Regions from separate parts of the Pseudomonas sp. ADAK18 genome, predicted to be linked through region 3. Evidence: predicted binding sites of a transcription regulator. Region 3 holds the regulator's gene; each other region holds the start of a gene.
What was found. The regulator FliA, encoded in region 3, starts transcription of late flagellar genes. The targets are predictions, from matches to a motif close to CTAAAGTTTNNNNNNNNNNNGCCGNTAA.
Positions count from the first base shown of each region.

Region 1: a site for FliA is predicted at 1,628-1,655, ahead of HKK55_RS06755 (methyl-accepting chemotaxis protein). Genes of this name have one in related genera too.
Region 2: a site for FliA is predicted at 1,318-1,345, ahead of HKK55_RS24585 (methyl-accepting chemotaxis protein). Genes of this name have one in related genera too.
Region 4: a site for FliA is predicted at 1,226-1,253, ahead of HKK55_RS26155 (methyl-accepting chemotaxis protein). Genes of this name have one in related genera too.

Region 1 covers NZ_CP052859.1:1,502,371-1,505,532, forward strand. The annotation lists gene HKK55_RS06755 (methyl-accepting chemotaxis protein) at 1-1,584, opposite strand, end outside; gene HKK55_RS06760 (Na+/H+ antiporter family protein) at 1,844-3,162, shown strand, end outside.
Region 2 covers NZ_CP052859.1:5,405,059-5,408,220, reverse strand. The annotation lists gene HKK55_RS24595 (NorM family multidrug efflux MATE transporter) at 1-192, opposite strand, end outside; gene HKK55_RS24590 (LysR substrate-binding domain-containing protein) at 346-1,266, shown strand; gene HKK55_RS24585 (methyl-accepting chemotaxis protein) at 1,456-3,162, shown strand, end outside.
Region 3 covers NZ_CP052859.1:927,356-930,517, reverse strand. The annotation lists gene HKK55_RS04290 (chemotaxis response regulator CheY) at 1-333, opposite strand, end outside; gene fliA (RNA polymerase sigma factor FliA) at 503-1,243, opposite strand; gene fleN (flagellar synthesis regulator FleN) at 1,240-2,073, opposite strand; gene flhF (flagellar biosynthesis protein FlhF) at 2,195-3,162, opposite strand, start outside.
Region 4 covers NZ_CP052859.1:5,744,868-5,748,029, forward strand. The annotation lists rRNA gene HKK55_RS26125 (23S ribosomal RNA) at 1-118, shown strand, start outside; rRNA gene rrf (5S ribosomal RNA) at 263-378, shown strand; rRNA gene rrf (5S ribosomal RNA) at 486-601, shown strand; partial or broken gene HKK55_RS29370 (PepSY domain-containing protein) at 652-781, opposite strand; partial or broken gene HKK55_RS26145 (peptide ABC transporter substrate-binding protein) at 790-952, opposite strand; partial or broken gene HKK55_RS26150 (RNA polymerase subunit sigma) at 956-1,120, opposite strand; gene HKK55_RS26155 (methyl-accepting chemotaxis protein) at 1,368-3,162, shown strand, end outside.

The DNA.
Region 1 (3,162 bases), 580 kb from region 3:
CATGTCGGCGGCCAGGTGGCCGATGCTGGTGGTGGTGCGATCGATCACGGTCAGGCCTTCGCGGGTGGCTTGATCCGCATCGCGCGCGGCCTGGGCCGCCTGGGCCGCGCTGCGGGCGACGTCCTGGGCGGTGGCGCTCATCTCGTGGGAAGCCGTGGCCACCTGGTCTACCTGACGGTACTGCTGCTCCATGCCTGCGCTGGTTTCGGTGGCGATGGCGGCGGACTGGTCGGCGGTGCCACGGGCGTCCTGTACCGAACGTTTGACCTGGGCAATGATCGGTTGCAGCTTGTCGAGGAAACGGTTGAACCAGCCGGCCAACTCACCGAGTTCATCGCGCTTGTCGTAGGCCAGGCGCCGGGTCAAATCGCCTTCACCGCTGGCGATATCTTCCAGCATGCGTGCCACGCCGAGGATCGGCCGGGTCACGCTGCGGGCCATCAGCCACACCAGCAACAGCCCGACGATCGCCGCCAACAAACCCAGGCTCAGTTCCAGTAACGTGCCTTTGGCGTTGTCGGCATCCAGTTCGGCCTTGAGGGCTTCGGCTGGGGCGACCAGGACTTTTTCCGGCACATCCAGCAACACGCCCCACGACTTGCCGCCGGGAATCGGTTGGAACGGCGCCAGCACTTTGAGTTGATGATCGCTACGCAGGCTGCGGGTCTCGGCGCTGTTGGCAAGGGCGCTGATCAGCTGCGCGCCACTGGCCGTGTCAACTTTGTCCAGGCGTTGGCTGAGTTGACTGGCGTCCGGGCTGTAACCGGCGAGCAGGCCCACCGGGCTGATAATGCTGACGCTGGTCTGGCCATCGTAGAGCTTCTGGCTGGCCTGCTGGCTGATGGCTTGCAGGCTATTGAGGTTGATGTCCACCGACAGCGAGGCAATGACTTTACCATCCACCATCAGCGGGAAAACGATGCTGGTCATCAGCACGTTCTGCCCGTCGATCACATAGAAGTAGGGCTCGATCACACACGGCTTGAGGGTGGCGCGCGGGCAGGTGAACCAGGCGTTGGCCTTCTCACCGCTGGGGCCGAGACTGGTGTCGGACATGTCGCTTTCCGGCAGCGGCATTGACGTCAACTTGCCGGGTGTCGGCTGCGACCAATACAGGGCAAAGCGGCCTTTTTCATTGCTGCCCAGCTCTTTCTGACCGTTGAACAACTCGTCCTTACCGTCCAGTGCATTGGCTTCGAACACCAGGGACAGGCCCAGCAAGTCCGGGTTGGCTTGCAGCGCCGCCTTGACTTGGCGAGTCAGGTCTTCCCGCAGGTCGAAGGCATCCAGGAAGCGCTTCTCGGCCTGCTCACGCAAAAACAACACCTGCCGGGAAAAGCCGTGGCCGTACTGGTAGGCGTCCATGAACTGCTGGCGAATGCCCAGCGCCTGGACTTCACCCTGGGCCTCGATGCGTGCCTGGGCGGCCTCGTCGAGCATCTCCATGCTGGACGCCTTGACCCGCTGGGAACTCTGCTCCATGCGATACAACGAAAGACCCACCAGCAAGGTCACGATTCCCGCCAGGCACAGGCCAGCCAGGAGGGTAATTTTCCATTGTATGGACAGCTGTCTGAGCGACATGGAGATATCCTTAACCTTGCGAGACGACAGAGACGATCTGCCTGTATCGGCGAGCCAGGTTTTTTCTTTATTCATGCGTTCAATTTAAAGTTTCCCCTCGGGCCTTCGTCTTTGACATGACGTCCCACCTGCTGCAAAGTGCGCGCCCTCTAATAAAACTCTCTTTAAGCCTGCATTCCGGCAGTCGTTCTCGACGCTTGCCCGAGCGCCGGTATGCCCGTGTTTTGCTGTTTTTTTAGCTTTCTGTCTTGAGGTAACCATGGTTAATGCAGTAATCGCCGCGGTCGGCACCATGCTGGTGCTCAGCCTGTCTCGCGTGCATGTGGTCATCGCGATCATTATCGGCGCCCTCGTGGGTGGCCTGACCGGTGGCTTGGGAATCGATGCCACGCTGAAGGCGTTCAACAGCGGTTTGGGCGGCGGCGCTACGGTGGCGTTGTCCTACGCGCTGCTCGGTGCTTTCGCGGTGGCGATTGCCAAGTCCGGCCTGGCCCACGCCTTGGCGGACAAGGCGTTGCTGCTGGTGGATCGCCAAGAGGCCAGCGGTGGCAGTCACGTCAAATGGCTGTTGATCGGCCTGCTGTGGGTGGTGGCCATCGCGTCGCAGAACATCCTGCCGATTCACATCGCCTTTATCCCGCTGCTGGTGCCGCCGCTGTTATATGTGCTGACCAAGTTGCAACTGGACCGCCGCCTGATCGCCTGTGTCATGACCTTCGGCTTGATCACGCCCTACATGTTCCTGCCGGTGGGCTTCGGCAACATTTTCCTTAACCAGATCCTGCTGGCCAACGTCGCCAAGAGCGGCGTGGACATCAGTCACGTCAACGTCACCCACGCCATGGGTCTCCCGGCGCTGGGCATGGTGGTCGGCTTGCTGGTGGCGGTGTTTATCAGCTACCGCAAGAAACGCGTGTACGACTTGGAGAAAATCGAGCGGGTCGAGCAGGTCGCCGTGCAATACAACCCGTTGACCCTGCTGGTGGCCGGCCTGGCGATTGCCTCTGCGTTCATTATTCAGTTGTGGCTGGACTCGATGATTATTGGCGCCCTGGCCGGGTTCCTGATTTTCTCGGTGTCGGGCATCGTGCGCTGGCGCGAAACCGATGACCTGTTCACAGAAGGCATGAAGATGATGGCGATGATCGGTTTCATCATGATCGCCTCCTCAGGCTTTGCCGAGGTGCTCAAGGCCACCGGCGAAGTCAATACGCTGGTGGAAGCGTCCGCAGCCTTTATCGGCCATAGCCGTGGGGTGGGGGCCCTGCTGATGTTGCTGGTGGGTTTGCTGGTGACCATGGGCATCGGTTCGTCGTTCTCCACCGTGCCGATCCTGGCGGCGATCTTCGTGCCGTTGTGTGTGCAACTGGGGTTCAGCCCGCTGGCCATCGTGTGCATCGTCGGCACCGCCGGCGCCTTGGGCGATGCCGGTTCGCCTGCCTCGGACTCGACCCTGGGCCCGACCTCTGGCTTGAACATCGACGGCCAGCATCACCATATCTGGGACACCGTGGTGCCGACATTCCTGCACTACAACCTGCCGTTGCTGGCCTTCGGTTGGTTTGCCGCGATGACGCT
Region 2 (3,162 bases), 2.0 Mb from region 3:
ACAGAAAATCGACACGAACGAATAGCTTGCCGCTCCCAGGCCCCCACCGGCCAGGGCTTCGGGGCTCAGGCGGGCCATCATCAGGGTGTCAGTCAGCACCATCAGCATGTGGGCCAACTGTGAGGCAATCAACGGCCCTGCCAGCCGCAGAATGGCCCAGAGTTCGCTACGTACCGGATGCTGCATGATCATCACGCTCAAAAAAGTCAGGGAGTGGGGGAAGGGTCGATTCTCGGCGCTCTCAGTGCATTACACAAAGGGATAAAAGCGATCGTTTGCATGATTAAAACTCATGCGTCAGTGATTCTGGTAGGGTTTCGATATTGCGCCGTCGGAGCTTTCCTCATGTCTCGTCGTCTTCCTCCGCTTTACGCCTTGCGGGCGTTTGAAGCGGCTTCCAGGCATAACTCCTTCACCCGGGCGGCGGAGGAGTTGTCGATCACCCAAAGTGCGGTCAGCCGGCACATTCGCACCCTCGAAGAGCATTTCGCATGCCGTCTGTTCCAGCGCAACGGCCGCACCTTGCAGCTTACGGAGGCGGCGCGGTTGCTGCTGCCCGGCGTGCGCGAAGGCTTCGCCGCGCTGGAACGCGCCTGCCATACCTTGAACGCCGAAGATGACATCCTGCGCATGAAGGCGCCGTCCACCCTGACCATGCGCTGGTTGCTGGCGCGGCTCAGCCGGTTCCGGCATTTGCAGCCGGGCAATGAAGTGCAATTGACCAGCGCCTGGATGAGCATCGATGAAGTGGACTTCAATCAGGAGCCCTTCGACTGTGCGGTGCTGCTGAGCAACGGCCATTTTCCACCGGATTGGGAGGCCAGCTATCTGTTCCCGGAGCTGCTGATTCCGGTAGGCGCGCCAAACCTGCTGAATGACGGGCCCTGGGATGCCGCGCGGTTGGCGTCCGCCGAGCTGCTGCACCCGACGCCGGACCGCCGTGACTGGCGCAACTGGCTGGAGCGCATGGGGCTGTCGTCGCAGGTATCGCTCAAGGGCGGGCAGGTGTTCGATACGCTGGAGTTGGGCATGATCGCTGCCGCTCGGGGTTACGGCGTGTCCATGGGCGATCTGCTGATGGTGGCCGAAGATGTGGCGCAGGGTCGGCTGAGTCTGCCTTGGCCCACTGCGGTTGCCAGCGGGGAAAATTATTACCTGGTATGGCCGAAAACCCGACCTGGCGGTGAACGCTTGCGCCGGCTTGCTGACTTTCTTCAGGGCGAGGTCCAGGCCATGGAGCTGCCTCAGGTCGAGCGTCTCGACTGAATCGATGTAGCGCCCGCAAACAATGCGTTTGAGCGATACCCCTGCGGATCGCTCAAGTATTTAGGGTGGCCGCCGAAGTAGGTGTATCGGAGCCACCCTGCAGGGGCGGCTCAGTGTGTCCCCTATTAGAAATTTCGCCGAGCCGCGCTACGAGATCAGGATGATCCGGTCCCTCGGCCAGGAGCTGTCATGTCTCAACCTCGCGCCCGGATCGCCTCCCAATTGGGCCTTGCCTTAGCGGTGATACTGGCTGTCGTGATCAGCGGCAGTACCGTTTTTGCCTTGCGTTCGCTGGATTCCGCCAACCTCGACACCCGGGAAGAACACCTGGCCAGCGAGGCGCGGTTGCTGGCTGACCAACTCAATACCTTCCACAGCACCTTGCGCGAGAGTACCCAGCGTCTGAGCGGGCTGTTTGAAAAACGCTTCGGCGCCGGGTTGAGCGTGCGACCTGACCAGTCGGTGACCGTCGCCGGTGTACAGACACCGGGCCTGTACTTGGGCAGCGAAGTCCTCAACAACAATTTCGATGAAGTCGACAACTTCAAGCAAATGTCCGGCGGCGTGGCGACGGTGTTTGTGCGCAGTGGCGAGGATTTTATCCGTGTCAGTACTTCCCTGACTAAACAGGATGGCAGCCGTGCCATTGGTACGGTTCTGGACCATCAGCATCCGGCCTATCAGCGCCTGCTCGCCGGGCAGAGCTATGTGGGCCGGGCGGTCTTGTTCGAACGCTCCTACATGACCCAGTACAGCCCGGTGCGTGATGCCGGTGGCAAGGTGATTGCCGTGTTGTTTATCGGCTTCGATTACACCGATGCGCAGAATGCCCAGTTCGATAACCTCAAGCGCTTCCGTATTGGCCAGACCGGCTCCCTGGCGTTGTTGGATGAGCAGCAACATTGGCTGGTGCCTCCGGCGGGTGTGCAAGCGCTGGCTCAATCGGTTGCGGTCATGCTCGACTTGGCCAAGACGCCGGGTAAAGGTCGTTTCTGGAGCGACAAGAACGAAGACTTCTACAGCGTTTCGGTGCCCTTTGAAGGCGGCCCGTGGTCGGTCGTCGCCAGTATGCCGAAGGCCGAAATCCGTGCCGTCACCTGGGCGGTGGGTATTCGTTTGGTGATCGGCAGCGTGCTGGCGATGTTGCTGGCGGTGGGCGCCGCCGTCTGGTTGCTGCGCAGCAAGTTGCAGCCGTTGGGGGATCTGGTGCGCCAGGCTGAAGCCCTGGGTGCCGGGGACTTGAGTGCACGCCTGAACGTGTCCAGCCATGACGAGATCGGCCAGTTGGCCCGCAGTTTCAACCAGATGGGCGAAGCGCTGTCGACCATGGTCTCGCACATTCGCAAGGCGGCCGAAGAGGTTAACAGCCGCGCCCAGGCATTGTCGGGTCTGTCCGGCGGAGCTTATGAAGGCATGGAGCAACAATCCGGCGAGATCACCAGCATGGCTGGCGCGGTGGAGGAGTTCAGCGCCACCTCGTTGAATATCGCCGACAACATGGGCAATACCGAACGCCTGGCCCAGGACAATGCCCAGCAAACCCGCATTGGGCGTACCTCGATGCAAGAGGCGTCGTCGTCCCTTGAACACATCGCTACGGCGCTGAACAGTACGGCGGTGGTGATCAATACGTTGGGGCAGCGCTCCCAGGAAATTGGCGGGATAGTCGGGGTGATCACCTCGATTGCCGACCAGACCAACCTGTTGGCGCTCAACGCGGCTATCGAGGCTGCCCGCGCGGGTGAGCAGGGCCGTGGCTTTGCGGTGGTGGCGGATGAAGTACGCAATTTGGCATCGCGGACCCGTCAGGCTACCGACGAAATTTCCGGGATGATCCATAGCATTCAGCAGGAGACCGGCAACGCCATCAGCACCATGGAGCAGGGCAACCTGCTG
Region 3 (3,162 bases):
CAAGGCCAATGCAGTGAATGGCTTGACCACGTAACCGTTGACCCCAGCCTGGGCGGCTTCAATGATCTGTTCACGCTTGGCTTCGGCGGTCACCATCAGCACAGGAAGGCTGCGCAGTTTTTCATCGGCGCGCACGTGGCGCAGCAAGTCGATACCGGTCATGCCCGGCATGTTCCAGTCGGTTACCAGAAAGTCGATGCTCCCGCTGTTGAGGATCGGAATCGCCGTGGTGCCGTCATCCGCCTCGACCGTGTTAGTGAACCCAAGGTCACGCAACAGGTTTTTTATGATCCGCCGCATCGTTGAGAAGTCATCAACGATGAGGATTTTCATGTTCTTGTCCAATTCGACCTCCAAGCAGTCTTAAACGCGTCCAGCACCTGGGCGCGCCATTTCAATCATTCAGGCGTTACAAATAAGGACTACTGAGGCGCACCACGGGTTGAAACCGCCAGGGCTTTTGGCCCGGACGGTATCATTCGCAGTGTCCCCACACTGCCTGTCAGCGCGCTCGCCACTCTCCCAAACGCCCCCGCAAGCGGGCCGCGCACTGGCTGTGTAACTGGCTGACCCGCGATTCGCTGACCCCCAGGACTTCACCGATTTCCTTGAGGTTCAGCTCTTCGTCGTAGTACAGCGCCAACACCAGTCGCTCACGCTCCGGCAAATTGGCAATCGCGTCCGCCAGTGCGCTCTGGAAGCGTTCATCTTCCAGATCGCGTGACGGTTCGAGATGAGCACTCGCGCCGTCCTCGTGCAGCCCCTCATGTTCGCCGTCCTGCAAAAGGTCGTCGAAACTGAACAGGCGACTGCCCAAGGTATCGTTCAAAATCCCGTAGTAATCGTCGAGACTCAATTGGAGTTCGGCCGCAACTTCGTGATCTTTAGCGTCGCGACCGGTTTTTGCTTCAATTGAGCGAATGGCGTCACTCACCATCCGGGTATTGCGGTGGACCGAACGCGGCGCCCAATCACCTTTACGGACCTCGTCGAGCATCGCACCACGGATGCGGATACCCGCATACGTCTCGAAACTCGCACCCTTGCTCGCGTCGTATTTGGTCGACACTTCAAGCAAGCCGATCATCCCGGCCTGGATCAGGTCTTCGACCTGGACACTGGCGGGCAATCGGGCCAGCAAGTGATAGGCAATGCGCTTGACCAGTGGCGCATAGCGCTCGATCAATTCGCCTTGGCTGTCACGTGCCGACTTCTTGTAAAGGTTGTAGCCGCTGGATGTCATAGCACCGGTCCTGCGCTCGTCTGATGCACCAATCGCTCGACGAAAAACTCCAGATGCCCCCGGGGATTGGCGGGCAGTGGCCACGTATCGACCTTCTGGGCAATAGCCTTGAACGCCAGTGCGCACTTCGAACGAGGGAACGCTTCATAGACTGCACGCTGCTTTTGCACAGCCTTGCGCACACACTCGTCATAGGGAACTGCGCCGACGTATTGTAAGGCGACATCGAGGAAGCGATCCGTGACCTTGGTCAACTTGGCGAACAGGTTTCGCCCTTCTTGCGGGCTTTGGGCCATGTTGGCCAGCACCCTGAAGCGGTTCATGCCGTAGTCACGGTTAAGCAGTTTGATCAGGGCGTAAGCGTCGGTGATCGAGGTGGGTTCGTCGCACACCACCAGCAGTACTTCTTGCGCGGCGCGCACGAAGCTGACCACGGACTCACCGATCCCGGCGGCGGTGTCGATCACCAGCACGTCGAGGTTGTCGCCAATGTCACTGAAGGCCTGGATCAGGCCGGCATGCTGCGCCGGGCTCAGATGCACCATGCTCTGGGTGCCTGAGGCAGCCGGCACGATGCGGATACCACCAGGGCCCTGCAACAATACGTCGCGCAGCTCACAGCGGCCTTCGATGACATCGGCCAGGGTATGTTTGGGTGTCAGTCCCAGCAGAACATCAACGTTCGCCAGGCCCAGGTCGGCATCCAACAGCATGACGCGACGGCCAAGCTCTGCCAGGGCCAGGGACAAATTCACTGACACGTTAGTTTTCCCGACGCCACCTTTGCCGCCGGTCACCGCGATCACCTGTACGGGATGCATGCTGCCCATGTTCGTTCTTTACCTTGTCTTGCTTAGACGCAGGCTACATAGGTTGGCTGCGGTAGGAGCTTGCAGGCCATCAATGTAGATACATTGCACTGTCGTTTTATGTTGCGTGTTCAGATTCACCTCAGCCGACCCGTTTGGCCGGACTGTGGTACAGATCAGCAAACATGTCAGCCATCGCTTCCTCGCTCGGCTCTTCCTGCATTTGCACACTCACTGCCCGGCTGACCAACTGATGACGGCGCGGCAGATGCAAATCATCCGGGATCCGCGGCCCGTCGGTCAGGTAAGCAACCGGTAACTCATGACTGATAGCCAGGCTCAATACTTCACCCAAGCTGGCCGTTTCGTCCAGTTTAGTCAGAATGCAGCCCGCCAGCCCACATCGTTTGTAGCTGTGATAGGCGGCGGTGAGTACCTGCTTCTGGCTGGTCGTGGCCAGCACCAGGTAATTCCTGGACTTGATCCCGCGCCCGGCCAGGCTTTCCAGCTGCATGCGCAGAGCCGGATCGCTGGCTTGCAGGCCGGCGGTGTCGATCAGCACCACGCGCTTGCGCAGCAGCGGATCGAGGGCGTTGGCCAGGGACTGGCCCGGGTCGACATGGGTTACCGGCACGTTGAGGATCCGGCCCAATGTCTTGAGCTGTTCCTGGGCGCCGATGCGGTAGCTGTCCATGCTCACCAAAGCGATGTTCTGTGCGCCGTACTTAAGCACATAACGGGCAGCCAGCTTGGCCAGAGTAGTGGTTTTGCCCATGCCGGCGGGGCCGACCATGGCAATCACACCACCTTCTTCCAGGGGTTCAATTTCCGGGGTAACGATCATCCGCGCCAGGTGGGCCAGCAACATGCGCCAGGCCTGGCGAGGTTCTTCAATTTCAGTGGTCAGCGCCAGCAGGTCGCGGGACAACGGGCCAGACAGGCCAATGCGTTGCAGGCGACGCCAGAGATTGGCCTGTTGCGGCTTGCTGCCCTGCAACTGGTTCCAGGCGAGGGAGCCCAACTGCACTTCCAGCAGCTCACGCAGGCCATTGAGTTCGAAACGCATCGAGTCGAAGACCCGCTGATCAACTGCGGCTGCCGGCGCCGGCG
Region 4 (3,162 bases), 1.7 Mb from region 3:
CACTGGGACCTTGAGTCCCCTGAAGGGCCGTCGAAGACTACGACGTTGATAGGTTGGGTGTGTAAGCGCTGTGAGGCGTTGAGCTAACCAATACTAATTGCCCGTGAGGCTTGACCATATAACACCCAAGCAATTTGCGTCGAAAGGCCAGATTGCGGTGTGTGAAGACGATACAAACCGAAAGTTTGCGTAACACACAAATCTATTACATACCCAATTTGCTGAAGCGAGGCCATCAGGCCGCGACTCAGTACCCGAATTTCTTGACGACCATAGAGCATTGGAACCACCTGATCCCATCCCGAACTCAGTAGTGAAACGATGCATCGCCGATGGTAGTGTGGGGTTTCCCCATGTGAGAGTAGGTCATCGTCAAGATTAAATTCCGAAACCCCATTTGCGAAAGCAGATGGGGTTTTGTTTATGTAGAAGTCCATGATTTTCACCAGTACGTTGCAAGCGCAACGGACTGGTACACAGAATTTCTTGACGACCATAGAGCATTGGAACCACCTGATCCCATCCCGAACTCAGCAGTGAAACGATGCATCGCCGATGGTAGTGTGGGGTTTCCCCATGTGAGAGTAGGTCATCGTCAAGATTGAATTCCGAAACCCCTGTCTGCTAACGCAGACAGGGGTTTTGTCGTTTCAGGGCAGCACAAACGATAGGCAAAGCCACAAGCCACAAGCCACAAGCCACTCGCGCGATGCAGGTCGAAGTTCAACCGGTAAGCATGCCCTCCCTTGATCTTTCATGTGGTCGACCATTTCCTCCCGAAATGATCTGGGCCTGGCGCTCCAGGCTCACCCACCAGCGGGTGCGATAGCGCAGGCGTACGGGCAATGTCTGCGGGAGGATCGCCAGCAGCTTCTCCGTGTCCTGCAGGTGACCGCCCCGACAGGCGCAATTCTGCAACACCCGCCGCGCATCCCAGGTAGCCGGGCCGATAGCATGCCCGAGGTGCCTTGAGCTCAAAGCGCTCGGTTTTCTGCAACAGCCGGACAAAGGTGTACTGGGCCAAGTCCGCCACATTGCCCAGGCGACTGCGCAGCCAAATGTTTAGCCAGCCGTGATGGTTGCTGTAAAGCGTCTGCAATGCGTACTTAGGAGACAGCATTCGTCTTGAAGGCCGGAAGATTTTGCAGCACTTGCCTCATCAGCCCTTTGTGCTGTTACCACCTGTCTGTTTCCTACGTAAAAAGAAGATGATTCTCACAAATTTCTAAGATTTATCCGGTCTTGGCCGAAAGCCTAACGAGCCATGCGTGCACCGAAATAGAGCGGTCGAAGAGTCCGCCTATCCCGTCACATGGAATGTTGCATCCGGCACGCTCACCCCCCTTTTGGCAAAAGAAGTCGATGAAATGAATCTCAAGTTCAGTCATAAAATTCTGTTGGCCGCGTCAGGCGTCGTGGTTCTGGCCTTCGCGTTATTCACGTTGTACAACGACTACCTGCAGCGCAGCACCATCAAGCAAAACCTGGAGTCATCCATCCAGCAGTCGGGCGACCTGACCGCCAGTAGTGTGCAGAACTGGCTCAGTGGCCGGGTGCTGGTACTGGAAAGCCTTGCGCAGAACGTTGCCCATCAAGGCAGCAGCGCTGACCTGCCGGGGCTGGTCGATCAATCAGCGTTCACCTCGAACTTCCAGTTCACTTACGTCGGTTCAACCAACGGTGTGTTCACTCAACGCCCTGACGCAAAAATGCCCGATGACTACGACCCACGTCAGCGTCCCTGGTACAAACAAGCTGTAGCGGCGGACAAGACCATGCTGACTCCGCCCTACATGGCAGCGGTGGGTGGTTTGATTGTGACTATCGCCATGCCGGTCAAAAAGAATGGCGAACTGCTGGGTGTGGTGGGTGGTGACTTGAGCCTGCAAACCTTGGTGAAAATCATCAACTCGGTGGATTTTGGCGGTATCGGCCATGCGTTCCTGGTCAGCGGTGACGGTCAGGTCATCGTCAGCCCCGATCAGGACCAGGTGATGAAAAACCTCAAGGATATCTATCCCGGCACCAACGTCCGTATCGAGAAGGTCAATCAGGACGTGGTGCTCAATGGCAAGGATCGGATTCTGTCCTTTACCCCGATCAGCGGCCTGCCCAATGCGGACTGGTACATCGGCCTGTCGATCGACAAAGACAAAGCCTACGCTCCGCTGGGTAAATTCCGCACTTCCGCCTTGATTGCCATGTTCATCGCCGTGGCGGCGATTGCCGTGCTCTTGAGCCTGCTGATCCAGGTGCTGATGCGTCCGCTGACCACCATGGGCCGCGCCATGCAGGATATTGCCCAGGGCGAAGGCGATTTGACCCGCCGCCTGGCAGTTGAAAGCAAGGATGAGTTTGGTGAGCTGGGCAGTTCTTTCAACCAGTTCGTCGAGCGTATTCACGCCTCGATTTCCGAAGTGTCCTCGGCCACGCGCCAGGTGCATGACTTGTCCCAACGCGTGATGGCTTCCTCCAACGCGTCGATCATCGGCTCCGATGAGCAGAGCGCCCGCACCAACAGCGTGGCCGCCGCGATCAACGAGCTGGGGGCTGCCACTCAGGAAATCGCGCGCAACGCCGCCGATGCTTCGCAGCACGCCAGTGGTGCCAGCGAGCAGGCTGATGATGGTCGTAAGGTGGTGGAGCAAACCATTCTGGCGATGTCGGAGTTGTCGCAGAAAATCAGCCTGTCCTGCACCCAGATTGAAACCCTGAATGCGAGCACCGATAACATCGGGCATATCCTGGATGTGATCAAAGGCATTTCGCAGCAAACCAACCTTCTGGCCCTCAACGCTGCGATTGAGGCTGCGCGCGCCGGAGAAGCCGGTCGTGGGTTTGCGGTGGTGGCTGATGAAGTGCGCAACCTGGCCCATCGCACTCAAGAGTCTGCGGAAGAGATCCACAAAATGATCACCTCCCTGCAGGTCGGTTCGCGGGAAGCTGTCACCACGATGAACGCCAGCCAGGCGTCCAGCGAAGAAAGCGTCGAAGTGGCGAACCAGGCCGGCGAGCGCCTGGTCAGCGTGACACAACGGATTGTCGAGATTGATGGCATGAACCAGTCGGTAGCGGCGGCCACCGAGGAGCAGACCGCCGTGGTGGAAACCCTCAACGTCGACATCAACCAGATCAACCTGCTTAACCAACAGGGTGTGGTCA